Regions from separate parts of the Pseudoalteromonas sp. SR44-5 genome, predicted to be linked through region 1. Evidence: predicted binding sites of a transcription regulator. Region 1 holds the regulator's gene; each other region holds the start of a gene.
The links. The regulator LexA, encoded in region 1, represses DNA repair genes until DNA is damaged. The targets are predictions, from matches to a motif close to TACTGTATNNNNATACAGTA.
Positions count from the first base shown of each region.

Region 2: a site for LexA is predicted at 6,780-6,799, ahead of H5154_RS12165 (SulA-like leucine-rich domain-containing protein). Genes of this name have one in related genera too.
Region 3: a site for LexA is predicted at 6,148-6,167, ahead of uvrD (DNA helicase II). Genes of this name have one in related genera too.
Region 4: a site for LexA is predicted at 4,112-4,131, ahead of ruvC (crossover junction endodeoxyribonuclease RuvC). Genes of this name have one in related genera too.

Region 1 is NZ_JACJDT010000022.1:25,061-33,323, reverse strand. It holds gene H5154_RS13025 (heme A synthase) at 1-517, opposite strand, end outside; gene H5154_RS13020 (transmembrane cytochrome oxidase associated protein) at 535-1,029, opposite strand; gene H5154_RS13015 (SURF1 family protein) at 1,026-1,766, opposite strand; gene H5154_RS24045 (DUF2909 family protein) at 1,779-2,093, shown strand; gene H5154_RS13005 (cytochrome c oxidase subunit 3) at 1,993-2,868, opposite strand; gene H5154_RS13000 (cytochrome c oxidase assembly protein) at 2,904-3,431, opposite strand; gene ctaD (cytochrome c oxidase subunit I) at 3,431-5,029, opposite strand; gene coxB (cytochrome c oxidase subunit II) at 5,029-6,171, opposite strand; gene lexA (transcriptional repressor LexA) at 6,593-7,210, opposite strand; gene H5154_RS12980 (hypothetical protein) at 7,285-8,079, opposite strand; gene H5154_RS12975 (PaaI family thioesterase) at 8,201-8,263, shown strand, end outside.
Region 2 is NZ_JACJDT010000019.1:61,778-70,040, forward strand. It holds gene pabB (aminodeoxychorismate synthase component I) at 1-500, shown strand, start outside; gene H5154_RS12135 (CoA pyrophosphatase) at 506-1,099, shown strand; gene H5154_RS12140 (L-serine ammonia-lyase) at 1,199-2,575, shown strand; gene cysB (HTH-type transcriptional regulator CysB) at 2,635-3,612, opposite strand; gene H5154_RS12150 (hypothetical protein) at 3,930-4,688, shown strand; gene H5154_RS12155 (NCS2 family permease) at 4,711-6,003, opposite strand; gene H5154_RS12160 (sel1 repeat family protein) at 6,131-6,586, shown strand; gene H5154_RS12165 (SulA-like leucine-rich domain-containing protein) at 6,810-7,244, shown strand; gene H5154_RS12170 (YchJ family protein) at 7,285-7,764, shown strand.
Region 3 is NZ_JACJDT010000039.1:311-8,573, forward strand. It holds gene H5154_RS17185 (chemotaxis protein) at 1-702, opposite strand, end outside; gene H5154_RS17190 (ABC transporter substrate-binding protein) at 769-1,773, opposite strand; gene H5154_RS17195 (GNAT family N-acetyltransferase) at 1,847-3,940, opposite strand; gene uvrD (DNA helicase II) at 3,918-6,083, opposite strand; gene H5154_RS17205 (hypothetical protein) at 6,411-6,635, shown strand; gene H5154_RS17210 (YacL family protein) at 6,747-7,115, shown strand; gene H5154_RS17215 (dUTP diphosphatase) at 7,297-7,920, shown strand; gene yrfG (GMP/IMP nucleotidase) at 7,917-8,263, opposite strand, start outside.
Region 4 is NZ_JACJDT010000004.1:42,337-50,599, reverse strand. It holds gene tolR (protein TolR) at 1-266, opposite strand, end outside; gene tolQ (protein TolQ) at 253-957, opposite strand; gene ruvB (Holliday junction branch migration DNA helicase RuvB) at 1,905-2,912, opposite strand; gene ruvA (Holliday junction branch migration protein RuvA) at 2,920-3,537, opposite strand; gene ruvC (crossover junction endodeoxyribonuclease RuvC) at 3,539-4,063, opposite strand; gene H5154_RS03185 (ABC transporter permease) at 4,185-6,686, opposite strand; gene H5154_RS03180 (ABC transporter ATP-binding protein) at 6,676-7,389, opposite strand; gene H5154_RS03175 (arylesterase) at 7,390-8,010, shown strand; tRNA gene H5154_RS03170 (tRNA-Pro) at 8,117-8,193, shown strand.

The sequences.
Region 1 (8,263 bases):
AGTAACGCCGAGCTGGGGCGTCGCCGCCAAAAATTGGTTTTGCCGTTAGCCGTAAATACAATAATGTAACCAATGATAAAATACTAAATCCACCTAATAAGTGCCCCAATACAATCAGCGGCTGTAAATTCATGGTGACGGTCCACATCCCTAAAGCCGCTTGAAACACCACCAGTATTAGTAATAGTAAGGGTAATTTAATTGGCGTGGTTGGATATTGACGTTTTAATAAAGCCAATATAAATAACGCTAAAATAAGTAAACCTAACGTGCCGGCAAAATAGCGATGGATCATTTCTTTCCACGCTTTAGCGGTTTCGAACATCATATCTGGGTAGGTTTGCTCTACATGGGCTAAATCAGCCTCATGCTTGGGTACCGTCAAAAAGCCATAGCAACCGGGCCAATCCGGACAACCCAATCCGGCATCACTCAAGCGCGTATAAGCCCCTAAGCCAACAACTAAGATCGATAACATAAAAGTGGCTAATACCAAATGTTTATAGTTTTTATACATAATTGGCACTCCTTAAATTAGCTAGAACGCGAATAGTTAAGTAATTTTTTTAAATCTTTTAACAGTCCTTTTTGAGTCAAACGGTTTTGCTGTGGCTCACTATGGTAAGGATACTGCAAGACCACTAAGCCCATATGATCAATTAGATATAAACTAGCTGGTTGCAGTACATCAACCTCAGGTAACTGACGCCATGGCAGCTCTTTTTGCTGTGTCTGGCCAAGGATGGCTACATCGACTTTACCTTGATTTTTACCAAGAGCGATGTAGAGGTTCTCTAGTGCTTGTAACTGCTGTGCACAAGCTTGTTGGCATTGTGCTGGGTGATTTAAAGCAATAGTCCATTGTTTATGCTCCGTTTTTTTCCAATCTTGTAGTTTTATTTCCTGTTTTAAAAATTCCCCTTTATTACTCGATGCACTAGGTATCCACTCAAGCTTTAACGCCAAATACGCCAGTATTAAAGGCACTAAACAACAGCCAATAAATATTAATAACGGATTGTTTTTCATTGTAATTCCTTCTTTTTAAAAGCAAATACAGCAATAACAAGGCAGGCAATCGCAATCAATAACCATTGCACTGCGTAGGCTTGATGTTTTTCGGGGCTCATCACCACAGCTTGGTAATGCGGCGCAGCAATCTCATCCGCGATACCTTGCCGATAACCAATAAAGTCAATCATGTCGCGACCTGTTTGCTGTGAAAACAATGCTAAATCGATAATTTGTACGCGCTTGGGCCATGCTGTATCCGTCTTGTGTTGTGCATCTTGCAAAGTAAAGCCACTGAGCTTTCCTTGCTTTAATTGCACGGTCATTGCCAAAGGAGTCGATGGTAGGTTTATACTAGGGAGTTGCTGGCGAGTAAGTGGTGCTTTAACCCAACCCAAATTCACCAACAGAGTTTGCTTACTTTGCTGTAAACGCAGCAAGGTAAGTACATCGTAGCCAACCTGACCTTGGTAAACTTGATTATCTAACAACCAATATTGCTGCGTATCTAGCACTCCAGAGATACTTATCTGCAAGCCCGTTTTATTCCAATCACTAGGCAGTTGCTGCATTTGCTGCCAGCTCATTACTCCCTGACTTTGCAGGGCTGCTATTTGTGTTAATTGCTCAGTTTTACTTTCAGCTCGCTGTAATTGCCAATACCCTAGGCGTAAACATACCAATACCACAATGGTTACCACGCAAATGGTAATAATTGAGCTAAGCTTTTGTTTACGCCATAAAATTAACTGCATAAAGGTGACCCAGTGATTATTAAAATTATTATCGTACTGTTGCTACTATTTATACTTTTTAACTTGTTCCGTGCCTTATTTATTATGGTATCGGGTAAAACAGATGGACGGCCTATGTCTCACTATTTAGGCCGTCGTGTGCTGTTTTCTGTTATCGTCTTAGTGGTTGTTATTGCAGCCCTTAAACTAGGTTTCATCCACAGTAACTCATCACCAATTGATAAAGTTACAGCACATATACAAACACAAATAAACACAACCACACCACATCAACAAAATGCCAATACCAAGCTGCGGCTTGAAACGCAAAATGTTTATCTGGGCTAAAGTGGCCCTTTAAAATACGGATCAGCATGACTAATAATAAAATAGTTCCTAAGGTCACATGCATGCCATGAAAGCCGGTTAGTAAAAAGAAAGTATTGCCATATACGCCAGCATCTAAGGTCAGTCCTAAATCCTGATAAGCATGCATATACTCTACGACTTGCAGCCCTAAAAAACAGACCCCTAATACGATTGTCAGTGCCATAAATACTTTTAATGGCCCACGCTTATTGTTCTCCATGCCTACATGAGCAAAATGTAAGGTAACCGACGAGGTTAGTAATATTAATGTGTTGATCAGCGGCAATCCCTGCCAACCCATAGCCTGTGTCGTACTACCACCGGGTGTAGTAACTAATGGCCAGATTGCTTCAAAAGTAGGCCACAGTACCTCATTGGTCATGGCATTATTTCCGGCGCCGCCAAGCCAAGGCACAGAGATCATCCGGGCATAAAAAAGGGCACCGAAAAAAGCCATAAAAAACATTACTTCAGAGAAAATAAACCAGCTCATACCTTGACGAAACGAGCGATCCATTTGTGCTGAATATAAGCCTTGATCAGACTCCTCAATGACATTTTTAAACCAGCGAAATAGCATAAACAGCAACACACCAATTCCTGCGTAAAGTACATAATGGCCAGCACCACCGCCGCTGCTTGCTTGCATTACAGTAAGACCTGCACCAACAGCAATAAAAAACATCGCAAATGCGCCAACTATTGGCCACGGACTTTGCGCGGGAACATAATATTTTTCGTAATTTTTATCCATTTTGTTTGCTCCTAATTAGCTATTAGCTTGGCAACCTAATTACTAGCCACTATCTGCCCGCTAATATCAAACACGGTATAAGACAAAGTTAACTCTTCAACATCTTCAGGTAATTGCGTATCAACATAAAAAAGCAGTTTAAATTCCACTTCTTCACCTGCTTTCAAAAGTTGTTGATCAAAACAAAAGCAAGCCATTTTATGCAAATACTTAGCTGCTTTGCCTGGAGACACCGACGGTACAGCTTGCATGACTTTATCTTCATTACTGGTATTTTTTGCTCTAAACAGCACTTCGCGCATAGCTCCGGGCTTTACTACCACACTATACTCATGTGATTGCACCTCAAATGGCGCTCCACTTTGCGCATGAGTTGTGAAGCTTACGTCGATTTCTCGTGCCTCATTAACACTCGTACTTTGCTTTGCTTGCTCTAACGAAGGCTTACCATTAAGGCCTGTTACATCACAAAAAACGTCGTACAACGGCACCAAAGCAAACGCAAAAGCGAACATGCCAAGACATATTAAAACTAAGCGCTTAAGCAGTGGTGCATGACTCATTACTTAATCTCCGGTGGCGTTTCAAAAGTATGATAAGGCGCAGGAGATGCCACCTCCCATTCCAAACCCTCAGCACCATCCCACACTTTGGCGGGCACTTTATCGCCGCCTCGTGCACACTTAAATACTACAACCACAAATAACAATTGTGATAAACCAAAAGCAAAGCCACCAATACTAATAATCGCGTTAAAGTCTGCAAATTGCAGTGCGTAGTCAGGAATCCGGCGCGGCATACCGGCCAAACCAACAAAGTGCATAGGGAAAAACAATACATTCACGCTCACTAACGACAACCAAAAATGCCATTTAGCCAAGGTGATATTGAACATATTTCCCGTCCATTTTGGCAGCCAATAATACGCCCCGGCCATAATTGAAAATATCGCCCCAGTCACTAACACATAATGAAAATGCGCCACCACAAAATAAGTATCATGGTATTGAAAATCAGCAGGAGTAATCGCCAGCATCAACCCAGAGAAACCACCTAAAGTGAATAACACAATAAACGCAATACTAAATAACATAGGCACTTCAAAACTAATCGAACCACGCCACATGGTGGCTACCCAGTTAAATACTTTGACCCCAGTTGGCACCGATATCAGCATAGTGGCATACATAAAAAATAATTCGCCAGCAACAGGCATACCTGTGGTAAACATATGATGCGCCCAAACTATAAAGCTCAGTAAAGCAATCGAAGATGTGGCATATACCATAGAGGCATAACCAAATAATTTTTTACGTGAAAAGGTCGGCACTATAGTCGAGATAATGCCAAAGGCTGGCAGTATCATAATGTACACTTCAGGGTGACCAAAAAACCAAAATATGTGCTGGAACATCACCGGATCACCGCCCCCAGCAGCATCAAAAAAGCTGGTTGCAAAATACTTATCAGTCAATACCATAGTCACAGCACCGGCCAATACCGGCATCACAGCAATCAATAAAAAAGCGGTGATAAGCCATGTCCACACAAACAGCGGCAGCTTCATCCAAGTCATACCTGGCGCACGTAAATTAACGATAGTTACAATCACATTGATTGCGCCCATAATTGAACTAATACCCATGATGTGAATAGCAAAAACAAATAATGCGGTATTATCGTTACTGTAAGTTGTTGACAGTGGTGCATAAAAAGTCCAGCCAAATGCCGGGCCACCACCTGGCATAAATAGGGATGCCAGTAAAATAATAAAAGCAAAAGGTAAAATCCAAAAGCTCCAATTATTCATCCGTGGTAATGCCATATCTGGTGCGCCAATCATGAGTGGTACCATCCAGTTAGCCAATCCTGTAAAGGCCGGCATAACGGCACCAAAGACCATGATCAAGCCATGTACTGTGGTCATTTGATTAAAAAAGTGAGGCTCTACTAACTGTAAGCCAGGTTGAAATAACTCTGCGCGGATCACCATCGCCATGGCGCCACCAATTAAAAACATCGTCAACGAAAAAATTAAATATAAGCTTCCGATATCTTTATGGTTAGTAGTATAAAGCCAGCGTTTAAAACCTTTCGCAGGATGATGATGTCCATCATGGTGTGCAGCTTGATCATGTTGTTGCTCTGTTACGCTACTCATTATTTAGCCTCCGAAGTTGCATCAATCGCGGCTTGTATCTGACTCGGTTGAATTACATCCCCAGTGTCATTGCCCCATGCATTACGCTTATAGGTGATCACAGCTGCTAGCTGCTTGATTGATAACTGCTTGTCAAATGCTTGCATAGCGGTACCTGGGCGACCATGAAGCACTACATCAATATGATCTTTAATATCTCCTAATACTACCGGACTGCCTTTGAGCGCCGGGAAAACCCCCGGTAAGCCCATACCTGTTGGTTGGTGACACGCAGCGCAACTGGCCATATAGACTTGCTCGCCGAGTGTCATTAATTCTTCTTTTGGTAATGTTTGATCTAATAATGCAGCATCAGCAATTGCAGCGTTTGCTTTTGCCTGCTTAGCTTCGCTCAGCCAGTTTGCAAATGCTTGCTCAGATTTAGCTTCAACCACCACAGGCATAAAGCCATGATCCTTTCCGCATAGTTCTGCACATTGCCCTCGATAAATGCCCTCTTCATTAATTCTGGTCCAAGTTTCATTGATAAACCCAGGGTTAGCATCTTTTTTCACTGCAAAATCAGGCACCCACCAAGAATGAATAACGTCGTCTGAGGTCATTAAAAATCGTACTTTTTGATTAATTGGCAACACCAAAGGTTTATCAACCTCTAGTAAATAGGTGCTTGATTTATCTGCTTGGTTGGTAATTTGTTCTTGCGGGGTAGCTAAAATAGAGTAAAAAGAAACATCTTCTCCCATATACTCATAATGCCACTTCCATTGAGAACCAGTAATTTTAATGGTGAGATCAGCCTTACTGGCGTCTTCCATCGAAATTAAGGTTTTAGTGGCGGGAACAGCCATGGCAATTAAAATCACAAATGGGATTGCCGTCCAAAGGATTTCAACTTTAGTACTTTCATGAAATTGGGCTGGTTTTGCCCCTTTAGATTTACGGTGGTGGATCAGTGCCCAAAACATCACGGCGAACACGATGACCCCAATCACACAACATATAATAAATATTGTCATGTGCAGCTGATAAACATCATTACTTATATCTGTTACGCCCTTACGCATATTAAACTGGCTATTAGCCAATACTTGCTGCGGTAGAACAAACAATATAAGCCACAAGGTAGAGCTCAATTTACCCATGTGACGGCTCCTTTAAATGCTATTGCAAAACGCAAAGCGAAAAGGCGGCACAGCTTTATTCGCGCCAATTCGTTATTTTTTATTGTTACTGAATATTAACGCAACCCTAAATTATGCTATTGAGCAAAATTGTTAGACTTTTAAAGTAGCTGTTAACACAGTGTATTAACCAATTAGTTAAAAAATGAACAATTAGCAAGTTTTAAGAGCAATTAAATTCTTTTTTGGTGCATAAATAACAGCTAAAAATCAGCGCGTTATTTTGTAATTAGGGATAATATTAGAGGGCTAAAAGTAGCTGGTAAGTAGATTTGATAGGGCTTAGGACGCTATAGCTAAGTATAAAATCTAGCCATTAAAGCGGTAAAAAATTAAATGCACCAAACTTCACCAATTTGGTGCAAAATATAGATCAAAAAATTTACATCCAATCAGCGTTGCGGATCACCCCAACAGCCAACCCTTCAATATTGAAAGATTCATGTTCAAGATCCACTTCAATCGGTGAAAATTCATCATTTTCAGCATGTAAAAAAACTTTTTTACCTGCTTTTTCAAGGCGTTTTACTGTTACATCGTCATCAACACGGGCAACCACCACTTGGCCATTTTCAGCAACTTGAGTGCTGTGTACTGCCAATAAATCGCCATCCATAATACCAATGTCTTTCATACTCATGCCTTGCACACGCAGTAAAAAATCAGCAGCCGGTTTAAACAAGAGTGGATCTATTTTGCAATGACTTTCAACATGCTGCTCTGCCAAAATAGGCTCACCAGCGGCAACTCTGCCTATTAGAGGTAAACCAAGTTGTTCCGGCTCATCCTCTTCAACTAACTGAATACCTCGACTAGCACCGGGCTTCATTTTAATAACGCCCTTTTTCGCTAATGCCTTTAAATGTTCTTCCGCTGCATTAGCACTTTTAAAACCTAACGTTTGCGCAATCTCAGCACGGGTTGGCGGCATACCGGTATCTTTAATAAAAACTTTAATAAGTTCGAGAATTTGAGCTTGGCGATTCGTTAATGGGCGCATACAACTGGTTTTCCATACAGTACATTTAACTGTGAGTATATACAGTTATCTGAAAATCGCAAATATAAATTGGCTTAAAATCGCGCCGTTAATAACAAGCTCATACTATTTAAACCACTTCCAGAATCAAGCGCAGATCCAAGACCAAACTTTAATGCTACATGTTGATTAAACCAATATTGCGTTTGCAGTTCATAGTTGTCTTTTAGATTTTTCTGATTCCGAATATTGGCAACGACTCCCACTGACCATGCTTGATTTACATAATAAACCGCCTGCCCCTGCACATAACGATAACGCCCTGCCAATTGCTTTAGCTCTAAATCCCAACCTTGATTGCTAACTATATTTGTCCAACGAACATAAGGAGCATAAGTCCATTCAACCGCGACTCTTTCATTATCTTTGCCAAACCACATATCATGGCGCTCTAAGCGACTGTAATATACATTGAACCCTAGTTGTAACTGTTCATTCATTTGCTTACCAACAGCGGCACTCACTAAATAATCAGTATTTTGCCAATAGCTATTATCCTCACAGAGGCGCTGCGCGCTGGCACTAATAACTAATCCTGCGGGACCATAGATGGCAGCATCGGCATTTAAATAGCTAAAATCATCATTAGCAAACCCACCAATAGCATAATTATTGACTTGATTTAAATACGCTTTTAGCTCGTATGGACCAGTCAAAGATTCAAGATCTTGCGCAAAATATCGATACCGTGCGCCTAAAAAAGATTCATCTAAACCAGCTAAATCGGTAAAACCAATATCGAGTTGATGTTGGGTACTAGCAACAGCCTGCGGCTGAGCAACAAGGCTCATTAATAATATTGCACCACATCCAAATACCTTTACTTTCATCCTTAAGATCCATTAACAGTTAGATAATATAGGTACATTTTATCTATTTTTATGATCTTAACTGTAGGAAAATGTTTAAAAGTGTAGACTGATTTAGTAAATAACTTAGTGAGGTAGACAGATGAGTATTTGGTATCAACCGATCACCCTAGCACAATGTAAGCAACTTGATGACGGCATAAGT
Region 2 (8,263 bases), on a different contig from region 1:
CGTTACAAGCAACTCGATTACAAAATTCAGCGAAAGATCGCGCTGAGAATGTGATGATTGTTGATTTACTGCGCAACGACTTAGGTAAAGTTGCCAAACCTGGTACCGTGCAAGTCCCGTCACTCTTTGCGATTGAAAGTTTTCCTGCAGTACACCACTTAGTCAGTACCGTGACAGCAAAGTTAGCTGACGATAAAACTGCGGTTGATCAGTTGTATGCTGCTTTTCCGGGAGGGTCAATCACCGGTGCACCCAAAATTCGTGCGATGGAAATCATTGAAGAATTAGAACCGCATCGGCGCAGTATTTACTGTGGTTCAATCGGTTATTTGAGCGCTTGTGGCAATATGGATACCAGTATTACCATCCGAACTTTAGTGTGTCATAAACAGCATATTTATTGTTGGGCTGGCGGCGGCATTGTTGCTGATTCACAAGTGGATTTGGAATACCAAGAAACTTACGATAAAGTAAATAAAATCTTACCTTTATTGAAGTAACCTGTGTGAATAGCAAACAGCTTATGGCTCGTTTTCAGCTAACTGCGCCTGCCAATGAGTATATACAGCCAGCTGATAAGAGACATTTTAAACAACGTCCTCAACGAGCCAGTGCCGTTATGTTACCGCTGATTGATGTAGATAACAGCGCGCACATATTACTATGCAAACGCCCAATGTTCTTAAATCACCATCCTGGGGAAATTTGCTTACCAGGTGGTAAGCATGAGTTGAGCGATGCAAACTTACGCCATACTGCACTGCGTGAACTTAGTGAAGAGCTAAATATCGCCCCATCAAATGTCACTGTCATCGGTCAATTAGGCGATTACTCAACTCTTACCGGCTTTACGATTACACCGTTCGTTGGTGTATTAGCCCCAGATACACATTGGCATGCAGACCAAAATGAAGTGGCCGCCAGTTTTTTGCTGCCCGTCAGCGCACTCGCTGATGTAAACAATTGGCAACCCTTACCTTTTCATCGCTTTGGCAAAACTATTACTTTACAAGGTTTTTCAACTCCTTACGGACTACTTTGGGGAGCCACTGCTAGCATTATTAAAAACTTTACAAAACAGCTTGCCATACCAGTATAAATCTCAATTGCAAAGGGTTACAAGGGTACAATTACGCGTTATTATGTGCGACCGTTCAAAGGCAGCAATCGTGCTGAGTAAAAGTAGAGTAAAGTTATTATGATCAGTGCATTCGATATGTTTAGTATTGGCATTGGCCCGTCATCATCACACACCGTCGGCCCAATGCGCGCATCGCGTTTATTTGTTAACGAACTACAACAACAAAACTTGTTAACCGATGTCACCAGCATTAAAGTTGAGCTATATGGCTCATTGGGACAAACAGGTATCGGCCATGGTTCAGGCAAAGCAGTTATCCTCGGACTTGCGGGTTATGATCCGGAAACCATTGATGCCGATTTAGTAGACGATATTCTCGCTAAAATTGAAAATGAACAAGTGATCCACTTAAATCAAGTGCATCAAGCAAAGTTTCCAAAACAAGGAGCGATTGTATTCCACCGTCGTAAAACTTTGCCAAAACACTCAAATGCAATGGAGATCATTGCTTTTAAAGGCGACGAAAAACTCCATAGTAAAGTTTACTATTCAATTGGTGGCGGTTTTATTGTTACCGATGAAGAATTTGAAAACGAAAAACAAGCTGCGCTCACTGTCCGTGAAGAAAATCCAGCCCCCTTTCCATTTGGCAGTGCCAAAGAATTATTAGAAATGTGTAAGGAGTCAGGCTATAGCGTATCAAGCTTGATGATGAAAAATGAAAAAACCTTACGCACAGAAGATGAAATAAAAGATGAACTATTCAATATTTGGCAAGTAATGAAAGCCTGTATTGAACGCGGTATGCGCACCGAAGGAATTTTACCTGGTGGTTTGAAAGTTAAACGTCGCGCCCCTAGCCTGTACTTAAAGCTCAATATTGAAGTCAGCAATGACCCCCTACGCGCAATGGACTGGGTGGATTTGTTTGCCCTTGCTGTTAATGAAGAAAACGCTGCAGGTGGCCGTGTAGTTACAGCCCCAACTAATGGCGCAGCAGGTATTTTACCTGCGGTATTAATGTACTACCACACATTCATTAAAGAAATAGACCGCGATATTGCAACTCGTTATTTATTAACTGCCGCTGCAATTGGCATCCTGTATAAAAAGAATGCCTCAATTTCAGGTGCTGAAGTTGGTTGCCAAGGCGAAGTTGGCGTCGCATGTTCAATGGCTGCTGGTGCACTGACTGAAATTGTCGGTGGCAGTGTATTACAAGTAGAAAATGCCGCTGAAATTGGCATGGAGCATAACTTAGGGTTAACCTGCGACCCTGTCGGTGGATTAGTACAAGTGCCGTGTATTGAACGTAATGCGATGGGAGCTATCAAAGCAATTAATGCATCGCGTTTGGCTATTCGTGGCAGTGGCGAGCAAAAAGTATCATTGGATAAAGTTATTAAAACCATGCTTGATACTGGTAACGATATGAAAACTAAATATAAAGAAACCGCTCGCGGTGGCTTAGCTGTAAATATAATTGAGTGTTAAGTTTTATAGTCATTAAAAAAGCCGCAATATGCGGCTTTTTTGTTTTCAAAAGATTAAAGTCACTTAACCGGTAACTCTATATCTTCAAACAGCTTATCTACGTCATCTTGATTACGTAGTAAACTCGCTCGCTCAACCCGCTCTTTGGTCAAATGTGGTGCAAAACGCTCTATAAAATCATACATATACGTACGTAAAAAGCTGCCTTTTCTAAAGCCAATTTTAGTGGTGCTGGCTTCAAATAAATGGCTTGCATCAATACACACTAAATCGGTATCTGCAATTTGATCAATCGCCATTGATGCTACAACACCCACACCTAAACCTAAGCGTACATAGGTTTTAATCACATCGGCGTCAGTTGCTGTAAATACAATGTGTGGTTCAAGTCCCTGCGCATTAAATGCTTTATCAAGTTCTGAACGGCCAGTAAAACCAAATACATAAGTAATAAGTGGATACTGGGCAATATCGGCAACGGTCAGCGACTCTGCTTTTTTAGCTAGTGGATGGTCTTTTGCCACCACAATACTGCGATTCCAGTGATAGCAAGGTAACATTACTAAATCAGAGTATAAATGCAGTGCTTCAGTGGCAATTGCAAAATCAGCATCGCCTCGAGCAGCAGCATCAGAAATTTGCTGCGGCGTACCTTGGTGCATGTGCAATGACACCGCAGGGTACTTTTTCATAAATCCTTGGATCACACTTGGCAGTGCATACCGTGCTTGGGTATGTGTGGTGGCAATATTCAACTTACCTTGATCAGGTAATGTATGCTCATTTGCAACCGCCTTAATACCCTCTACTTTAGAAAGGATCTCACGGGAAATATTAATTATTTCAGTGCCCGCGCTGGTAACGTGGGTTAAGTGTTTTCCACTTCGCCCAAAAATCTGCACGCCCAACTCATCTTCCAACATACGTACTTGCTTAGAAATACCTGGCTGTGAGGTAAACAAACTTTCAGCGGTTGCTGAAACATTAAGTTTATGATTTTGGACTTCGACGATGTATCTGAGTTGTTGTAATTTCATGGCTGCATTTTTTAGTGTAGTTATACTGCTTATTTATAAATGCTACATCGCGTCAAGCCAAGTTTTTTCTGATTAACAATAGAAAAAGGCTGTCTGGAATCGTATTTATAAGGTTATTTGCTTAGGCTAGCATAATCCCTCGTCTTGAGGTAGCCATCTTTTGAGCTGACGCGCAAAATGAAAAAATATCATACGCAGATAGTAATAAATGATGAGAAAGTGAATTCTTTTTTACATAAGCCGCGCAAAACTATCCCGTTAGCATATATTTAATGTAAGATTAAAATTATTAGCTTGTGAAATTTGAGACCTAAACCATGATCGTTTCTATTATTATTATGTTGATTGTTGCACTGATTGTCATTGCCCTCTGGGTCAGTGCGGTACAACAGCATAAAGAGAAACAAGAAACAGAACGCCGTAAAGACTTAACCAAACAAAAAAAAATCATTGAAGAATCAGAAGATGTTCTAGTAAATAGCGCCAACATACCTATGTCAGAACATATTTTACGTATTCTGCAACGGCGTATTCATGATGCGTTAGCAGCAATGGTGCAGCTATCTCCTAATTCAAAAGAGTTAAAGAATCGCTTAAAAGAAGCCAATGAACGTTTAGGGAACTCAATCGACACCGCTAACTCAGAAAACTTAGTGTTACCCGATAACGACAAGCAATTAATAGCACTTATTCAAGGTATCAAGAAAGTACGTGCAGTGCTTCGCTCAGAGCATGGTAAAGGAAAAGTAGACAGCCAAATTTTTATTGCTGAAGACAAGCGCTTAGAAAAGCTCCAATTACGAATTAATATTGAAAGCCAGATTAAACGAGGTATCTCAGCGCGCTCTGCGAATATGGTCGGTTCTGCACGCCAATACTTTGAAAAAGCGTACGCAACTGTATCAGCAGTAGCTTATAGCGACGATTATATAACTACAAAACGCCAAGAACTCGAAGGTTATTTAGAAGCAATAAGCACCGACCTTAAAGCCTCCAATGCAACTGCACTGAAGAAAAAAGCAGAGCAAGAACAAGATGATTTAGACGTGCTTTTTGCACCAAAGAAAAAGTGGTAAACCACTTTTTCTTTGTATTAACTTAGGATAAAAACGCAAATTTTATCACAAACATCGCTGTCAATATCCACACACTGATGCTTACTTGTTCTCGTTTACCACACAATACTTTAACAGCTGTATAAGAAATAAAGCCCAGTGCAATGCCATGAGCAATGGAGAATGTTAGCGGCGTCATCAGTAATACCACACTCACTGGAATGGCATCTGTCATATCATCCCAATTTACAAACTTGAGGTTTTGTAGCATTAGCACCGACACGTATAAAATAGCTCCCGCAGTTGCATAAGCTGGCACCATTTTCGCCAAAGGTGCAAAAAACATCATCAATAAAAAGCACATTCCTACAACCACAGCTGTAAGTCCTGTTCTGCCACCCACAGACACCCCTGCAACTGACTCTATATATGAGGTTGTGGTCGAAGTGCCCAATACTGAACCGGCAATGGTTGCGGCACTATCAGCACTTAATGCTCGTCCTAAACGTGGCATATTACCTTTTTCGTCCGCTAAGCCTGCTTTTTGAGTTACCGCAACTAAAGTGCCTGATGTATCAAATAAATCAACGAACAACAATGCAAAAATGACGCTAAGCATTGACAACTCAAATGCCGCTGAAAAATCAAGTTGCATAAAAGTAGGCGCAATTGAAGGTGGCATAGATATCACGCCTTGATACTCTACCAAACCCAGACTTAGCGCGATCACAGTTACTAATAAAATACTGATCAAAACACCGCTTTTAAAATCACGATAAAGTAGCGCTGCAATAACAAAAAAGCTAAAAATAGCCAACAATGGACCGGCAGCCGTTATATCACCCAGCTGCACTAATGTTGCAGGGCTGGCCACAATGATCCCGGCATTTTTAAGCGCAATTAACGCTAAGAACGCTCCAATTCCTGTTGCAATGGCTTGCTTTAACACCAATGGAATAGCATTAATTATCCACTCCCTGACTTTGAACAAACTCAGGAACAAGAAAATACAGCCCGACATAAACACAGCCCCTAATGCTGCTTGCCAGGTATAGCCCATACCTAATACAACACCATAAGTAAAGAAGGCATTAAGCCCCATACCAGGAGCCAAAGCTAACGGATAATTTGCCCAAAAGCCCATGATAAAGCAGCCAATAGCGGCAGCAATACAAGTTGCCACAAACGCAGCACCTTGATCCATACCAGCTTCAGCCAACATAGCAGGGTTGACAAACACAATATAAACCATAGTAATAAAGGTAGTGAGACCAGCAATACATTCGCGGCGCACAGTCGAGTTGTGGTCGCTAATTTTAAATAACGCGTCGAGCATAAGTGAGTTTCATTTTAGATGACAATAATTGCGTGATTTTATCATATATTTCAAGAATAACAGGACAATTAACCTGATATTAGACTAAACTGAGCAGGTAAATGACAACAATAATATGTGTGGCACTATGACAGATACCTCGCCAATTGGCTTAGATTTAGAACAACAGTTAGAAAACGTATTATCGTTTATCACCCAACCGAGCAAAGCCCCACACAGTGCGGTTAAAGCTGATACTCCTGATAACACTGTTAATAAAGCCCTGTATTATTTAAAAAATGATCAACCTCCTCTCGCAGCTAAATGGATGCGCTTAGCTGCAATGTCAGGTAATCAGCGAGCCCAATTTTATCTCGGATTATTTTTTATCAAAGGCCAAGGCGTACCTACTAGTGTTTTTCATGGCGCGGTATGGCTAAGTTTAGCCAGTAGCCAAGGCTATGAGCCTGCAGCAACTGCCTTAACTGATTTACGTAAACATCTAACCACCCGCCGCTTTAAAGATGCCCAGTGTTATGCAGCAACACTGTATGAGCAAATACACCAACAGCAGTTTGCTCACCTGATCCCCAACTCACCTTAAAAAGGGACTAATCTACCCTTTTCATTAAAATCAATTGCCACCTCAATGTAACTAAGTAATATATTGTTTTATAAAAATTATTTTATTTTATGCACATTTCCTAAGCTGATGGTATCAAATAAATATAAAAATCGTTCAAAAAGATAGCAAAAAACACTTGCACACAAACACTGTATAAACTACTGTATATGAGTACTGTATAAACAACCAGTGAGTGAAACTTATGTTACAGCCAATTACCGTCAGAACAGTTAAAAGCTATCAACAAGATAATTTAAGCGCATCAGTAAATTTGATTCAGATAGAAGATGAGATCTCTGCAACTTTTGAACTTCTAAAGGTGTTACACCATTACAATAATAAAAACGCATGGACGTTACTGATTGCACCGGATCACGTACCAAGTAAAGCTTTACTCGATTCATGTTCTATTGATACCAGTAAACTATTAGTGATCAGGCAAAAGCATCTGGTTAATTTAGAGTATGTACTAAATTCTGCACTACATAACGGTAACTTTGCAGCGGTGATCTCCTGGACAGACATTGTGAGAGACAATCAAATAGCTAACCTGTCATTAAAGTTAGATCAAGCCAGTGCAAAACTATACTGTTTTACTAAAACCCAACAAGCTACAGAGATAGCATTAGCACAATAAGCTGTTAAAATGCCGTTTTTTAATAAAGCGTATTTTAATTATGACCTCACTCACTGACAGTCTTTGCTTATGTGGCAGCGAACAAAGCTATAGCGATTGCTGTGAAAAATTGCATTTAGGCAATATACAAGCAACAAGCCCAGAGCAACTAATGCGCTCTCGCTTTGTTGCTTATGCCTTAAAAAATGCTAAGTATATTTACCAAACTTATGCACAAGAAAAACAAGCAGCAAACCCACTCAGAGAAATTGCCGATTTTGCTAATAGTTGCCGCTTTATAAAATTAGCCGTGATCAGTGCAGATCAGCAAGAGTACACTGGTTGTGTTGAATTTTGTGTTAGCTATTTTTATCAAAACTTGTTTTGCCAACTGCATGAAAAATCAAGCTTCATAAAAGAAGATGGCCAGTGGCGTTATCTCGATGGTGAGATCTTCCCTGTTGCAGATATAAAAATTAGCCGCAATGATGAATGCCCGTGTGGTAGTGGTAAAAAATATAAAAAATGCCACAGCGTGTAACACTTTCTTAGAGTATAGTTTTTACCGTAAGTATTTATAAATAATCATAAATTCAAAAAACTCGCAAGCCAACGTGGTCTGTCTAAGTGCGATTAACTCTTTGTTGCTTAACCTAAATTTTGGTTCATGTGTTTTCTAACGCATTGATTTAAATCACTAATATTACTTTTACTCTCCAGCCAAAATTTTCAGGGAAAATAAGGAGAATTTACGCGTCAATAGCATGCCCTATTACAAATAAATTCAACGCAGTTAACATTGAAAAATAGCCGCTGGAGATGGATTTATTATCCGAAGCTCAGATTACTTCCGCCAGTAGAATAACGCGGTAGCAGTTATCGAGCCAACGAGGTTACAAACCTCTTGTCACGATTAAATCACTCCTAGATTAAACAAATTTTAATTCTGAAAGGTCAACATGCTCTAGTACTTCACAACAACACCTATAAACAACTAACTCATCCATAAAACATATCTATACTGCGTTAGAACCAGCCCC
Region 3 (8,263 bases), on a different contig from region 1:
ATCAAAACCGACATCTGTGAGCTTATCTAACGGTTTGATATTTTCTTTTTTGTAGCTGATATTATCTTCGACTTTATCAACGAGTAAACCTATGTGAGGGGTTCTGCCATCTTTTGTGGTGAAGATGATAATGGGTTTATGATCGAGCAAGATCTGTTCTTTGGCAGATTCAAACAATCTGATGAGTTGCATGTAGTTGCTGTTACGCTCTATGCTCAGTTCAACTAGCGCTTGTTTTTCGTTGTTTTGTTTTACCAACTCGATTAATTTATTCGCTTTTGTATATAGCCGACTATGAGGGGTTTTAAAGCGTTCTATAATTGCTTTGAGATCTTCATTTTCAGTTTTGAAATGACTGTACCATTTTGCAAAATTTGACTGCTGAACGTCGGTATTATGATTAAACGGCTGATTATGTTTGATACTAATCTCTAGTGCAGTAAACCATTCTTGTTGCTTTTGTTGCCACTCGCTAAATAATTCGACTAATGATTGATTGGTTTCTTGTGTTGATTGTTTGTTGAGAATAATACCTAGATCAAATATTGGAGTGGGGGTTTCCATATAGTCTTTAACACCAATAAAACTTTTATTGTCGTTAGGTAATGAGGTTAAATTATCTTCAAAGCGTTCAGTTAAAAGTATGTCGAGAATTTTTAATGAAATTGTTTTCTGGCCTACTCTAAAATTAATTAAGTCCATAGTGTCCTCACCTCCTAAATATATAGCTTAATAATAGAACATTATTTAGAAAGCGCAGCTATTTTGTTAAAACACAGAGCGATAGACAGTATGCTTATTCTTATCAGTTTTATTGACGAATAACGCGTTTATTTGTTTATCTTCACTAAAAATAATATTTAGGCGCTGCATTAAACAATTATGTTGCAGTGGTTGCGGGCAGCGTTGTGCTGCGGCGCTAAACACCATTGCATTGAGATAGCCTTCAAAGTGCAGACGATTAGGTGTGTTAATTTGCGCTGCAGCCATATCTTTTAAGAATTCAGTGCACCAATAGGCGTCACATTTATTAGGGTTAGGGACTACTTCGGTCGCCATAAGTTTACTGGAGTATTTTAGGCGAGCAAATAAGTCATTGCTTGAGGCAAAAGATATACTGGTGTAGTCAGGCATAAACTGTTGTTCATATGCGCTATTTATAAATTCAGATAATGGTTTGTATGTGCCGACTAAGCAAATGGCAGTAGCACCGCTGGCTTTTAGTGCTTTGAGAGCATCCTTAATATCATTACTATTTCGTTGATAGCGAGCGACTTTAACTGGCTTTAGATTGTGTTTGGCGAGCGATTCTCGCAATCCAGATTCTACTACAAGACCAAATTCATCTGCTTGAATTAAAAACCCAATACGTGTGTGATTGTTTTCTTCGACTAGGTATTTTATTTGCTCGTCAGCTTCATCATCGTAGCTAGCTCTTATGTTGAATACATTAATTGTTGGCTGATAATGCAAAAATTTAGCGCCGCTGTAAGGCATTAAATATGGAATTTGCAGTTGTTCAAGGATTGGTAAAACAGCAAAGCTTGTTGGAGTTCCCATTGCACCGAATAGCGCATCTACTTTGTCTTGATAAATAAAGCGACGAGTATTACTTACTGCGCGTTTTGGTTCATAACCATCGTCGGCGACTATTAATTCTACGTGTGCTCCGTTGATACCTCCGTTTTTATTTAGCTTGTTAAAATAGATATTACTACCTAGGTAAAGTTGTTCACCAATTTGTTTGGCAGGTCCTGTTAACGCGGTAGACATGCCTAATTTTATCGCTGGCTTGTTCTCGGCATAGGCGAAATTGCTATGTGAAAATGAAAAGAAGAAAAGAACGCTAAGGTAATTTTTTAAGTAAGTATTGTTCATACCAATTAGTAACAGCCTGTTTGAATAGTTTATCGAGTGATTTTTTACCACGGATCTGTAAAACTATTTGTGCCTTTTGTGATGACCAGTTTTGTAATATTAGTCTAATAAAAAGACATTTGGTATTTTCATCGCAATTAGATAAGCTGCTTGGTGTGCACCAAAGTGTCCGCCACAATAAAGGTTTGATGGTAAAAATTTGGTAATCTGTTGTTAGTAATGCAGCTAGACGTGTATCTTGGATGTTATCAGCGTTATGTTGAGCACAGTCACGCAGTACTTGTTCGACTAATTGTTGATCTAACTGATTGAAATGATCAAGTAGTTGCAATGCAAAGTCTGATTGAAAATCAGTTTTCAGATTTTTAATTAGCGAGCTGCGATCAGTTAAACTTTTAGCCACAAGAGCTGCATGTTCTGCAGTCGCTTTATCTTGCATAAAGCCTAGTTTAACTAAACTAAACCCCGCCATTTGCCAAAACTTGAGTAGGCTCGCATTAGCGCCAAAACTGGCTCCAAACCAGTCACAGCTTGATGCTAGTTGCTGTTCACAATGAGCAATAAGTTGTGAACCAATACATTTACTATGCTGTGATGGAGCTACAGCAATGCGCACAACACGAGCACACAACCTTGTTAGTACGTCAGCATTAGCACTTAACTGTGCTAATGTTTGCGCCATCAAATGCCCCTGTGGGCGACGTTGACCACTAACAACCTGTTGACTCAAGTCTGCGGTTAAACCGCCTTCAATCGCAATTAGGCATACTGCAATAATAACGCCTTGTTGCTGACATACAAAGATGCGTTGCTCTGTCGCGTCGAGTAAGTGGCGCAAGTCATTCACGCTAGTTTGATAATGCGCTAATGCTAATAGCCCAATGACTTGACGCAGTAGTGCTTCATTTTCAGCAAGGTGTTGGGGAGTCAGTTCAGAATAGAGCAGAGCGCTGGTGTCTAGCGTAATATCTTGATAATCGGCGTCAAGTGCTAACAAATTACAAATATGCTGTTCTAGCGGATCATTCGCTGCGAAGCGAATTGGTTGCTCTAGAGTAACACTATGCATATTTTTATAATGTTGCTCTAGGTAACGTTTGAATTTTAAAGTATACCCGCGGCCATTCCCTTCATAACCTACCATAGTGCTGGCAAATATAATGCGGGGATAATGCGTGAGCATTTTAATTAATAATGGTACTGGGATCGCAGCAGCTTCATCAACCAACAATACATCACAGTCAGGTAGTTCATTTAGTAATTGATCGGGTGCAATATAATGCAAGTTGGCGAGTTGTTTATCCCGAGTTTGATAGCTTAATCCTCGTGCTGCGGCAAAGTGTTTAAAACAGCTGTGTAGGGCGTTAAACTGCTGTGCACAAATGAGTATTTTTTTATCGTTAAGTGTTGCAGCAGCAAGCCCTAAAGCCGCCGATTTTCCGCGGCCACGATCTGCGCTGATCAATAAAGGGCGGTTGGCTCTACCGTTGGCAGTTCTAATGATTTGCTCGATGCAAAATTGCTGTTCAGTTAGGTTTATTTTACCTGTTAGCTGGCTTGTTTCTGGTAACGTTTGCCAGCCTGATTGTTGGCTGAGGTGCAGATACAAATTACTCTGGAGTAAGCGTGCAAAGCGTTGGTTAAAATAACTCTGCTGTTGTTGTTGAGCAAATGATTGAAAGGCGGTCAGTGCTGGGTCACACCAATAGTGTAAATCATCAAGTTCTGGCAACAATACAATAAATAAACCGCCAGCCTGAACAGTGCCACTAAGAGCAGCAAATTTGTCTGGCACTAAGCCACTAAAACCGTCATAAATAACATGCTGAAATTCTTGGCCAAGAATTTGATGAGTATGTTCAGGCCAGCTACTGTCAGTGAGTTCGCCACTAGTTGATAATACCTTAACAAGCGGATGGCAAAGTTGCTTGAGTAACTCATTAGCCTGTTGATAACACCAGTTTTGTTCGCCAGTAATGAGTAGCAATTGCCTATGTTTAGCATAGGCAATTTGCGGTAGGATATTACTTATTAACGAGTTAAATGGCTTGTAGTCGTGCATAAACAGTTACTAACCACTTACTACCAAAGTCATCAAAATTCACTTGTACGCGAGATTGAGCGCCACTGCCTTCGTAATTAATAACCGTTCCCATACCAAATTTTGCATGTAATACGTGTTGTCCTAAGCTAAAGCCACTTTCTTCAAATACGGCATGACTTACTGATGAGCTAAATCGTCCTGCTGCGGGTGGTCGCGATACTTGAGTTTTAATACGAATTTCTTCAATACAATCTTCAGGCATTTCACGTAAAAAGCGTGATGGACTGTGGTACTTTTCTTGACCATAAAGACGGCGGCTCTCGGCATGGCTAATATAGAGTTTTTCCATGGCGCGAGTCATGCCGACATAACAAAGACGACGCTCTTCTTCTAACCGACCTGATTCTTCATTACTTTGTTGAGATGGGAACATGCCTTCTTCAACACCAACCATAAATACGAGTGGAAACTCTAAGCCTTTCGCTGAGTGCAACGTCATCATTTGCACTGCATCTTCATGTTCTTCAGCTTGACCATCACCGGATTCCAGTGAGGTATAAGCCAAGAATCCTTGCAGTGGTGAGCTAAACTCTTCATCTTCCGGGAGTTCGTATTGGCCACAGGCGCTGATCAGCTCTTCTAAGTTTTCTACCCGGGCGCGGCCCTTTTCGCCTTTTTCTGCTTGGTACATCGCCATTAAACCAGATGTTTGAATAGCGTATTTCGCTTGCTCTTCTAAAGTGAGATCACCAATTTTATCTTCAATATGTTCTACCAGTTCAACAAACTTAGTAACAACCGTCGCCGCACGTCCTGATAAATGTTGTTGTTCTACGATGGCTTTGGCGGCGTACCATAATGGCAATGATTCGCTACGCGCACAATCGCGAATATGGCTTAAGGTTTTATCGCCAATGCCACGAGCAGGAGTGTTAATCACTCGCTCAAATGCAGCATCATCCTGACGATTACCTACGAGCCGTAAATATGCCAGCGCATCTTTAATTTCCTGACGTTCAAAGAAGCGCATACCGCCGTAAATGCGGTACTTCAAGCCTTCTTGTAACATGGCTTCTTCAAGTACCCGCGATTGCGCGTTACTACGATATAAAATCGCCGCATCTTGTAGGGCATTACCAGCGTTTAACCAGCTGCGTAATTTGCTGCTTACAAAGCGCGCTTCGTCTAATTCGTTAAAAGCGGCATAAACAGAAATAGGTTCACCATCATTGCCATCAGTCCAGAGGCTTTTACCCATTCGGTCTGAGTTATTTTGAATAAGTGCATTAGACGCTTTTAGAATAGTGGCAGTAGAGCGATAGTTTTGTTCAAGGCGAATAGTTTCGGCTTTAAAATCGGTCAAAAAGCGCTTAATGTTTTCAATTTTAGCACCACGCCAACCGTAAATACTTTGGTCATCATCACCTACGATCATGATGCTGTTGGTATCGCCGGCTAATAATTTAAGCCATGCATATTGAATGGTGTTGGTATCTTGAAACTCGTCTACTAGCATATGGGCAAAACGTTGCTGGTAGTGACGTAGTAAGGTTGGATTATTTTTTAGTACTTCAAAACTACGTAATAAGATTTCGGCAAAATCAACTAATCCGGCTCGATCACATGCTTCTTGATAAGCGGTGTAAACTTTAAGCATCATTTGTTCGTTGATGTCGTAAGCTTGGATATCTTTGGGGCGCAGACCTTCATCTTTCTTGGCGCTGATATACCAGCCAAACTGTTTTGCAGGCCATTTTTTGTCATCAATATTCATGGCTTTTAATAAGCGTTTGATCATTCTAAGTTGATCATCAGAGTCTAAAATTTGAAACGCTTCTGGTAAGTTTGCTTCGCGATGGTGGGCACGCAATATACGGTGTGATAAGCCATGGAAAGTACCAATCCACATACCACCTACTGGTGCCTGAAGGGCCTGTTCAACGCGCGTGCGCATTTCTTTAGCTGCTTTATTGGTAAAGGTTACTGCAAAAATACTATAAGCGGAGGCTTGCTCAACCTGCATTAACCATGCGATACGATGAACGAGTACTCGAGTTTTCCCAGAGCCTGCGCCAGCAAGCACCAGCATATTTTGGAGTGGGGCTGCAACTGCATCCCGTTGTTTATCATTTAAACCGTCGAGTAATTCTGAAACGTCCATCATCACGCCTTTTCAATCAATATTAAAAGCAGTATAACAGGTGTTTTTGTTAGGCTAAATAAAATACTGTTTTTATAACCAGTTAATTTAATACATAGTCTAAAGGCTTTAAAAACTTAATGATTCATTTATAGTCATTTTTTAGCTAAGCTAGATCAATGGTGTGAAGTGATATCGCCAATTTGACTTATATTTAGTAAAAATCACGATTTTAGCTAGTTCTTCGTATTACCGTTGATTTTAACATATTGATTTTTAATAACTAAATAATTGGCATGAAGAATGTAAGTAGATAAGAATAAAATTAAATTAATAATTGAGGTTAACATGGCAGAGCAAGGTTCAGGCGGTAATGTTATCGCAGCGATTTGTAATATATTTTTCCCAGGTTTAGGGCAGTTAGTTCAAGGCCGGATCATGGCGGCAATTGGTTTCTTCCTAGCGTGGGTTATTAGTGGCGCGCTTATTTATGTTGCGATTGGTTTTATATTACTGCCGATCGTCTATATTTGGGCAATCATTGATGCCGCGCGGTTTAGATCTTATCGGTAGCTGTATCACTTCAAAGAATAGCGCTTTTTAGCGCTATTTTTGTATCTGGCTTTATTTATTCATAGCTGACTAGGGTATAATCCCGATCATTAGTTGTATTTAGGGAACCTTATGGAATACCAGTTTATACGTGATCCAATCAGTGGCTTACGTATCAAAATTAGCAGTGAACATGCTGTTATTGGCCGTTGGCTTAATGAAGAAATCGGTAAAGATAAAATCGCCATGGTGCAGGCTTTAATCGCCTCAGTTGCTAGAAGTTTCGAGCCGCTGACACTGCAAGGTCAAGAAATTGATTTGATTTTAAATAAAGATGAAGCCATTTTTGAAGCCCATGCCTTGCATCAAGACTCTGAAGATTTATTTGCTTATCAAGACGATGAACTGATGCTTGAAGAAAATGGTTTAAGTAGCGGCTGTGGTTTTGAAGATTTTGTAGACCTGATTAATTCATGGCAAGAATTTACTACAGGCAGGTAGCCGTCAGTTTTCAGTTAGCAAAATATCCTCGGGTGCCGCGTAATGAAATGCCCTTAGCTATATTGGCAATATTTGTGTTAGCGACCTCTGCGTATTAACCACAATCAGTACGTAGAATCGATTTCATCGAAGAGTATTTATCTGTATTATTACGGCAATTAAAATAGTAACTGGAAGAGATATGTCTGCCAATTTAAACAAACTAGTGGTGATGCTAGAAATGCAAAATGCCATGAACACCAAAGTTCATGATCAATGGTTTAGCCAAGGCTTTGAATGGTATCGCGCTATTTGGGTTGAATGCGCTGAAATGCTTGATCATTACGGTTGGAAATGGTGGAAAAAGCAAACTCCAGATACCGAGCAAGTTATTTTAGAATTGGTTGATATTTTTCACTTCGGTTTATCGTTACGCATTGATGGTGAGACCAGTTATTTAGAGCTTGCTAAGCAGTTGGAACAACAGTTAAGTGCACCGCAACAAGCTGATGATTTCAAACAAACGTTAGAAATTCTCGCCGCGTCAGCCGTCGCTGAGAAAACCTTTAACGCCGCAGCCTTCGCTGGATGTATGGCGCAAATAGGTATGGATATTGATGATTTATATCGAGGCTATGTAGGTAAAAATACGCTTAATTTTTTCCGCCAAGATCATGGTTATAAAGATGGTAGCTACATTAAAGAATGGCATGGCAAAGAAGATAACGAGCATTTAGTTGAGGTCGTTAAAAGCCTGAATACGGAACATGCTGATTTTGCAAAGCTTGTATATCAAGGCTTAGAGGCTCGCTACCCTAAAAATTAAGGCAGCATGTCACGAAAATCAGTGACGCTCAAATAGTCACTGATTTCATTGTGCGGTTGTTTACTATCTGGGTTTGCAACCGCCAATAAATGGCCAATACCATATTCTTTTGCGGCGTTTAGTACCGCTAAACTGTCGTCAACGAACAGCGTACGCTGCTTATCAAAACCTAAATCGAGTTGTACTTGCTGCCATAAGCTTTGCTGCTCTTTACTCACACCATATTGATGAGTCGACACCACACCATCTAAATAGTTATCAATATTGGTTTTTTCAAACTTGAGCATGACACTTTCCGGGTGTGCGTTGGTAAGTAAAATCAACTCTTTACCCGCTTTTCGCA
Region 4 (8,263 bases), on a different contig from region 1:
GCAACATCTAATGCTTCCATCGGTTCTTCTGGATCTGTACCGATACTGACATAGTACTTACCTTGTGCATCAATTGAAGCAATGATCGGGGGCGTATCTTTAGTATCAACTAAATCTGATTCTTCCATTTTTGGCAAATCAACTTTAACGCCATGAGTGATCAAAGGCGCAGTGGCCATAAAAATAATCAGTAGCACCAGCATTACATCAATGTAAGGAACTACGTTTATCTCTGCAACAGGACGACGCTTCTTACGCTGATACATTCGCTTTTGCCTCTATTTGGGTAGCTGCTTGACGGTGTAAAATATTTGCAAACTCTTCCATAAAGTTAATGTAGTTAGATTCTAGCTTTTCAACTCTATTAGCAAAACGGTTGTATGCAATAACCGCTGGAATAGCAGCGAATAAACCCATAGCTGTTGCAATAAGCGCTTCAGCTATACCTGGGGCAACCATTTGTAAGGTTGCTTGCTTAACTTCGCCTAACGCGATAAAAGCATTCATAATGCCCCATACAGTACCAAACAAACCAATGTAAGGACTGATAGACCCCACTGTTGCTAAAAACGATAAACTTGATTCTAATTTTTCGATTTCGCGAGATAACGCAACTCGCATTGAACGATGCGTCCCTTCCATTACAATGCTAGCACTTTGAAAAGAGTTTTTCTTATGGCGAGCAAACTCTTTAAAGCCTGCTATAAATAATGCTTCAACACCAGTTGAGCTACCGCTACGCGATGAGATCTCATTGTAGAGTTTACTTAAATCAATGCCTGACCAAAATTTTTGCTCAAATCGCTTAGTATTGGATAATGCATCCGAAATTGCTTTTTTACGCTGAAAAATAATTGCCCATGACATCACTGACATAGCTAATAATGCCAGCATAACTAATTGCACAAGAAAACTTGCTTCTAGAATTAAATCTAAAAAATTAAGCCCTGAACCCACATTAAACTCCTAATAAGATTTCTTGTATAAATAACATTTCATTATACGCTAGGTATATGACCGAAAAAATGGCCAAAAGTTGCAACTAGTGTATCTATTCAGCTCAGTACTGACAACGCTATTGCTGTGAATTAGCAACAAAAAACGTTGAAGAGCAGGCTGACTCCAGTTTTATAGCCTTGTTCGGCAATCTTGACGCAACAATTTAAGATTGTACTGCCGAGGTAAATACATGCTGGGGTGCTTATTTATAAACAAAAACTGTGTAAAACACCCTCTTTATTCACTCTTAATGAATAAACAAGCATAATTGACTATAAGCATAGTCATTGCAACAGTTTAACTAATCTATAAAAAAATCATTCAAACAAATAAAACATCACAAATTCAATAGATTAATATACGACCGTGAATTTTATGAACAAAAATAAAGCGCTCATAAAAATCTTGCTATTAGTTTTTTTTATCTGAAAATTAAATTTTTCTAGTTTGAACAAAAACCAACTATTGCGTATTATTCTCCCATACCGAGCTAGCGCAGCAATGAATACTTCATTCAGCCCAGTTCTTTGCAATATGATTCTGATTTTTCGTATTGCTACGCTTAAAGTCTTCTTGATAAAACTTGATGAATTTAAGCAGTGTTACTTAGATTACTTCCTTCAACTTGTTGTTTGCCCGCATTTTATGCGGGCTTTTTTTTGCCTGCAAATCACGCACAGCACTACCTCGCTATGGCGCATACAATATCGTTTACAAACTTAACAGTATGTGAATTGCATTAGCCCAAATAACTAAATAATCTAAACTTTAAGTAATATGCTAATCACGCGATTAACTTAAACACAGCAAAATAGACATTTGAATAGTGGCTAAAAGAACAGTATAGAAGATGTATGAGGTGGGTTTGCAGCCATACGCACGCATACAGCTACAATAAATGTACTTTATTCTTGTTTGGGTAATAAGCCAAAGTGATGATAGGCGTTATCAGACACAATACGCCCTCTTGGCGTACGTTGGATAAATCCTTGCTGGATGAGGTAAGGCTCGATCACATCTTCAATGGTTTCTTTTTCTTCACCGATGGCGGCGGCTAAGTTGTCTAACCCTACCGGCCCCCCCATAAACTTTTCAATGATCGCGAGTAAATATTTACGGTCCATATAATCAAAGCCGCTTTTATCGACATCAATCATATTAAGTGCCAGCTCTGCCACTTCGGCATTTACAGTACCGTCTGATTTAACTTGCGTGTAATCTCGTACCCGGCGTAATAATCGATTGGCGATACGTGGCGTACCACGAGAGCGTTTAGCAATTTCAATGGCGCCTTCATCACACATGGCTAAATTTAAATAATGAGCAGAGCGCCCCACTATAGTCGATAAATCTGCCACCGAATAAAACTCTAAACGCTGCACAATACCAAAACGGTCTCTAAGTGGTGAGGTTAACGAGCCTGCGCGAGTGGTAGCACCAATTAAGGTAAAAGCGGGTAAATCGAGCTTAATGGAACGAGCTGCGGGCCCTTCACCAATCATTAAATCGAGTTGATAATCTTCCATTGCAGGATAGAGTATTTCTTCAACTTGCGGGCTTAGCCTATGTATTTCATCAATAAAAAGTACATCGCCTTCTTCTAAATTGGTCAGTAGTGCGGCTAAATCACCGGCTTTTTCAAGCACTGGGCCCGAGGTTGTTTTAATACTGACATTCAGCTCATTGGCAACAATGTTTGCTAGTGTGGTTTTACCCAAACCCGGCGGACCAAATATTAATAAATGATCAAGCGCTTCACCCCGACTACGTGCAGCTTCTATAAATATTTCCATTTGCTGTTTAACATGGGGCTGACCAGTATAATCGGCTAATAGTTTTGGTCTAATCGCGCGATCGACTACATCTTCATTACTTTGTTCAGTCGCATCTATTAAACGATCCGCTTCAATCATGGTTTACTCACAACATTGATTTTAGAGATTCTTTGATCAGAACCTCTGTAGACATACCAGGCTTGGCCACTGATTTTACTGTTTTTTGTGCTTGCGCCAATTTATAACCTAATGACACTAACGCAGAGATTGCATCATCTGCCGCATTATTAGCAATAAGTGCGTCAGATGCGGGCTCTATAACTGCATTATCACTAAATGGCGTGAATAAGTCATTACCCCAATCTTTTAATCGGTCTTTCATTTCAAGTACCAGGCGCTCTGCGGTTTTTTTACCTACACCTGGCAGTTTCACTAAACTGGTGGCATCTTCGTTATTCACACAGCTAACAAATTGCTTAGCCGACATCCCTGAAAGTATTGCTAATCCGAGCTTTGGCCCAACGCCATTGGCTTTTAATAGCTCTCTAAATAATGCTCGCTCAATTTTATTATTAAAGCCAAATAATAACTGGGCGTCTTCTCTTACTACAAAATGAGTATACACAATGGCATTTTCGCCAATGTTTGGTAAATCATAAAAACACGTCATCGGCATGTTAACTTCGTAACCAACACCGCTTACTTCAAGCAAAATTTCTGGCGGTTGTTTTTCTACTAAGATGCCATTTAAGCGACCTATCATGTTATTTCCTTAATCGTCCTCTAACGGTTTTACTGGCACTGCCCGCTAGTTTTATTAAATTTTGATCGGAATGAGCATGGCATATCGCAATGGCTAATGCATCGGCTGCATCCGCTTGCGGTGTGCCTGGCAATTTTAAAATATTTTTAACCATATGCTGCACTTGCGATTTATCGGCACCACCGTGCCCTACCACCGCTTGTTTAATTTGCCGCGCCGAGTATTCAAACACCGGTAACTCAGCCATTGCCGCACCAACAATTGCAGCCCCTCTGGCTTGGCCTAATTTAAGAGCTGAATCAGGATTATGCGCCATAAATACTTTTTCAATGGCAAAATGATCGGGAGAGAATTGTTCGATTAGTTGACTGATCCCTTGATAAATCATTTTTAATCGAATAGGAAACTCGTGATCGGCCAGTTTTATACAACCGCTGCCTAAATAAGTAAATTTAGCACCTTGATGGGCAATCACCCCATAACCGGTTAATCGTGAGCCAGGATCAATCCCTAAAATAATAGCCAATACTTGCCCAATCAGTGTAAATAGTTAAGTACGCTAATAATGCCAGAGCACTGTATAAATTACCAGTGCATTATTGGCATAAAAAAGCCCGTAAAAACGGGCTTGTTTAATTGCTAACCTTTTAGGCTAAAGAGCGTAGTAACCCTTGGGTATTTTTACGCATGGTTCTAGCTATCATAAAGTAGCCTAGTGATGCCACAAACACACCACCCACTAATGGTCCAATAAGCCAAATATGCGGGTGCAGCTTACCTGCTAAGTCAAACATCTCACGTTGCACTATTAATAAAGCCACATCACTGACCAACGCAGCGACAAAACCAGCAGCGCTGCCCAGCAATAAAAACTCATATAAAGTGGCATTTTTTATTAGCCGCCCTTTGGCGCCTAAGGTACGCAATATGACAATTTCCTGCATCCGTTCACCAAGGCTTGCTTGCACTTGCGAAATTAAAACTAAGCCACCACACATCACCACTATCGCCAGTACAAATCCAATTGCCAGCGATACTTGCGAAATAGTAGAACGTATTTGTTTGACAAAGCTGTCAACGTCGATGGCGTTGATTGTCGGGTAGGCACGTAGTAGCTCACTAAAGTCGCGTTTTTGATCGGCTTCGATACGCACCGATGAAATATACGTCGCAGGAAAATCACCCAGTACATCAGGACTTAATATAATAAAGAAATTAGGCTTTAAAGTAGCCCAATTAACTTTACGAACACTGGTGATTTTGGCATCAAATGACTGGGCGCCAATCAAAAATGTTAGCGTATCACCCAGTTTCACATCTAAACGCTCTAGCATAGATTCTTCGATCGATGCTTCAGCGGTGGCATTGTCGGCAAACCACTGCCCGTCTATGATCTCATTTTGCACAGGGACTTGCTCTAACCATGTAAGATTTAGTTCACGGCCAATACCTGCGCGTGCTTCTTCGTCTTTCTTCTCGTTGTCTTGCAATGAGACTTCGCGAGCAACTAATTCACCATTAACAGCGTTTACGCGACCACGAATAGTCGGATAGAACTCAGATACTTGAATATTTTTTTGCTCTAAAAAGCTTGTTACGTCTGGCAATTCAGTTTCGGTTATATTTACTAAAAAAGCATTCGGCGCGTCGCTTGGAAGTTGCGATTGCCAATCTGCGATCATATCGTTTTTCAGCACCACTAAAAATAACAATAGCTTTATTGCCAACGAAAAACTGATCAACTGTACCGCATTAGCATTGGCACGTTTTTGCAACGAAGCAATCGCTAATGACCAACTATTCCCCGGGCGCAATCCTAGTTTACGTCCGCTGCCAAAAATTAATCGAGATAATACAAACAGTATTGCAATCAAAATTAAAGTAGAGACAAACAAAATAGCGGTAATTTTAAGGTTATTACTAAACAACCACATTAATAAAAAGACTGTTAAGCCCGACATCGCTAAATGCACTTTACTTACTAGTAGCTTATCGCCTAAGTTACGGCGTAATACCCTAAGCGGTGGAATATCAAATAAATCTAATAACGGCTTGATTGAAAACATCACGGCACAGATAACGCCAGTACTAATCGCCACAAACCACGGTTTTATACCCGCTGCAGGAAGAGTATTGTTCATTGATTTAGCTAAATAACTAGTGGCTATCTCTTGTAAACCATAGCCAATGGCTAAGCCAAGTATGACCGACAAAGCACACACCAGTGATAAATGCAGTAAGTAAATTTTGCGAATTGTCGATCGGCTACCACCTAAGGTTTTCATCATCGCAACTGGGTCATATTGGCGTTCGCAATAACGCTTTGCAGACACGGCAATCGCCACCGCCGCTAAAATAATGCCCAATAACCCCGCTAATAATAAAAAGCTTTCAGCGCGGTTTAAGCTATTTGCAATCGGCGACTGTCTGTCTTTAACACCATACCATTGCTGGTTTTCTTTCATTTGTGGTTTTAGCCAGCTATAAAAGTCAGTAAGGTTACTCTCATCCCCTGCATACAACTGGCGGTAAAAAACACGGCTGCCCGGCTGGATCACTTCAGTTTTGTCTACATCTTGGTTATTTAACAACACACGACGACTACTTGAAAAAATATTAAATGGCGCATCTGGCTCTTCCACCAATACTTTTTCAATATTAAATTGCGCAGCGCCTAGCTCAACCGTATCACCTACTTTTACATTTAGTGCATAAAATACCGATTCACTAAACCACACATTACCAACAGTTGGCCCTTGCGTGGCCACTTCAACCTCTCCGGTTAAACTGCTTTTAACTTTTAGTTCGCCCTTAAGTGGATAATGCTCCGACACCGCCTTTACTGAGCTTAATTGCATTTCGTCATTAGCAAACAACATAGTATCAAAGTAAGTGAGTTGTGCGGTTTGTAAGTTGTATTCGCTTGCTGTTGTTAAATATTCACCCGGTAATTCATGGTTGCTTGCCAGCACGCGATCAGCGGCAATAAAGGCACTGCTTTTTTGCGCTATGCTTTGCCCTATGCGATCAGTCACCATAGAAAGCGTTAAAACCGTCAATACCGCCAACGCTATGGCCGCACAAATCACCGTGAGTTCACCACGGCGAAATTCACGGCTAAATAATTTTAATGCTAATTTAACCCACATTCGCCACAGCCTCATTGGTATTTTTAACTAATTGACCCGCTTCAATTTGTAACACATGCTGACACTTTGCTGCTAACGCCTCATCATGTGTGACTAAAATCAACGTCGTGCCATGAAGCTGATTAAGCTCGAATAACAGTGACTCAATTAACTTACCATTTTTGCTATCAAGATTTGCTGATGGCTCATCGGCGAATAAAATCTTTGGTGTGCCAATAAATGCGCGAGCAATCGCTACACGCTGCTGCTCACCACCAGACAATTGCGACGGATAATGCTCAATACGATGACTTAAACCTACTTTTTCCAGAAGATCGAGTGCTTGTTGCTTGGCATTTTTTTCACCAGCAAGCTCTGCCGGTAACATCACATTCTCAAGTGCTGTTAAACTCTGTACCAACATAAATGATTGAAATACAAAACCGACTTTTGCAGCTCTTAATGCCGCACGCGCTTCTTCATCAAGTTCATGCAGCGGCTCACCATCTAAATAAATTGATCCCTGAGTCGATTGGTCAAGCCCTGCGAGCAAACTTAATAAAGTTGATTTACCTGAACCTGAGGTACCAACTACAGCAACTGAGTCTCCAGACTTGACATTAAAGGTGATGTCACTGAGGATGGGCAAATCCCCTTCAAGGGTATTAACCGTTTTAGAAAGACCTTTAACCTGAATGATATTTAATTGAGATAGCGCTGACATATGATGTATTCAATCCTACGTTTTATTTTCGTTTTACTATTAGTAATCAAACCACTTAGTGCGGCAGCTGACAACACAATTTTAATTTTAGGTGATAGTTTAAGCGCCGCCTACGGCTTAAAACAAGAGCAAGGCTGGGTTAAACTGTTACAAGATAAGTACGACAACGAGCAAGCGCCGATCCAACTTATCAATGCCAGTATCAGTGGCGAAACCACCGGTGGCGCACTGCGTCGTTTAGACGCCCTGCTTAATGAGTTTCAACCGAGCCATGTACTTATAGAGCTTGGTGGTAACGACGGTCTGCGTGGCTTTCCAATTAAACGCCTAAAAGAAAACCTAGCCAGTTTAGTGAGCAAAAGCAAACAAGCTGATGCCAAAGTAGCGATTATGGTAATACACATCCCGCCTAACTATGGGCCACGTTATACCGGATTATTTATCGCTAGCTTTGCTGAGATTGCCGGTGCCACAAACAGCCATTTAATGCCATTTTTTATCTTGAATGTCGCTGCTGATAATAGCCTGATGCAAAACGACAACATACACCCTAACAAAACTGCTCAACCTATACTACGAGATGTGATGTATAAATCGATCAATGACTGGATAAATAACTAAACATCCTCATAAAATGATTTATTTCACTCAGTACGTGCAATAAATGTTCAAACAAACAAAAGCTTATTGATTTTTGAAAAAATATACGTACTATTGCTTGCAACGTCGGTATGTAGCGCAGCTTGGTAGCGCACTGTCATGGGGTGGCAGGGGTCGAGAGTTCGAATCTCTCCATACCGACCATTTAATTCAACAACTTAACCTCATTTATATATAAGTTGTTTTCTTTAAAAGCCTTTCGTGTAGCCAATCT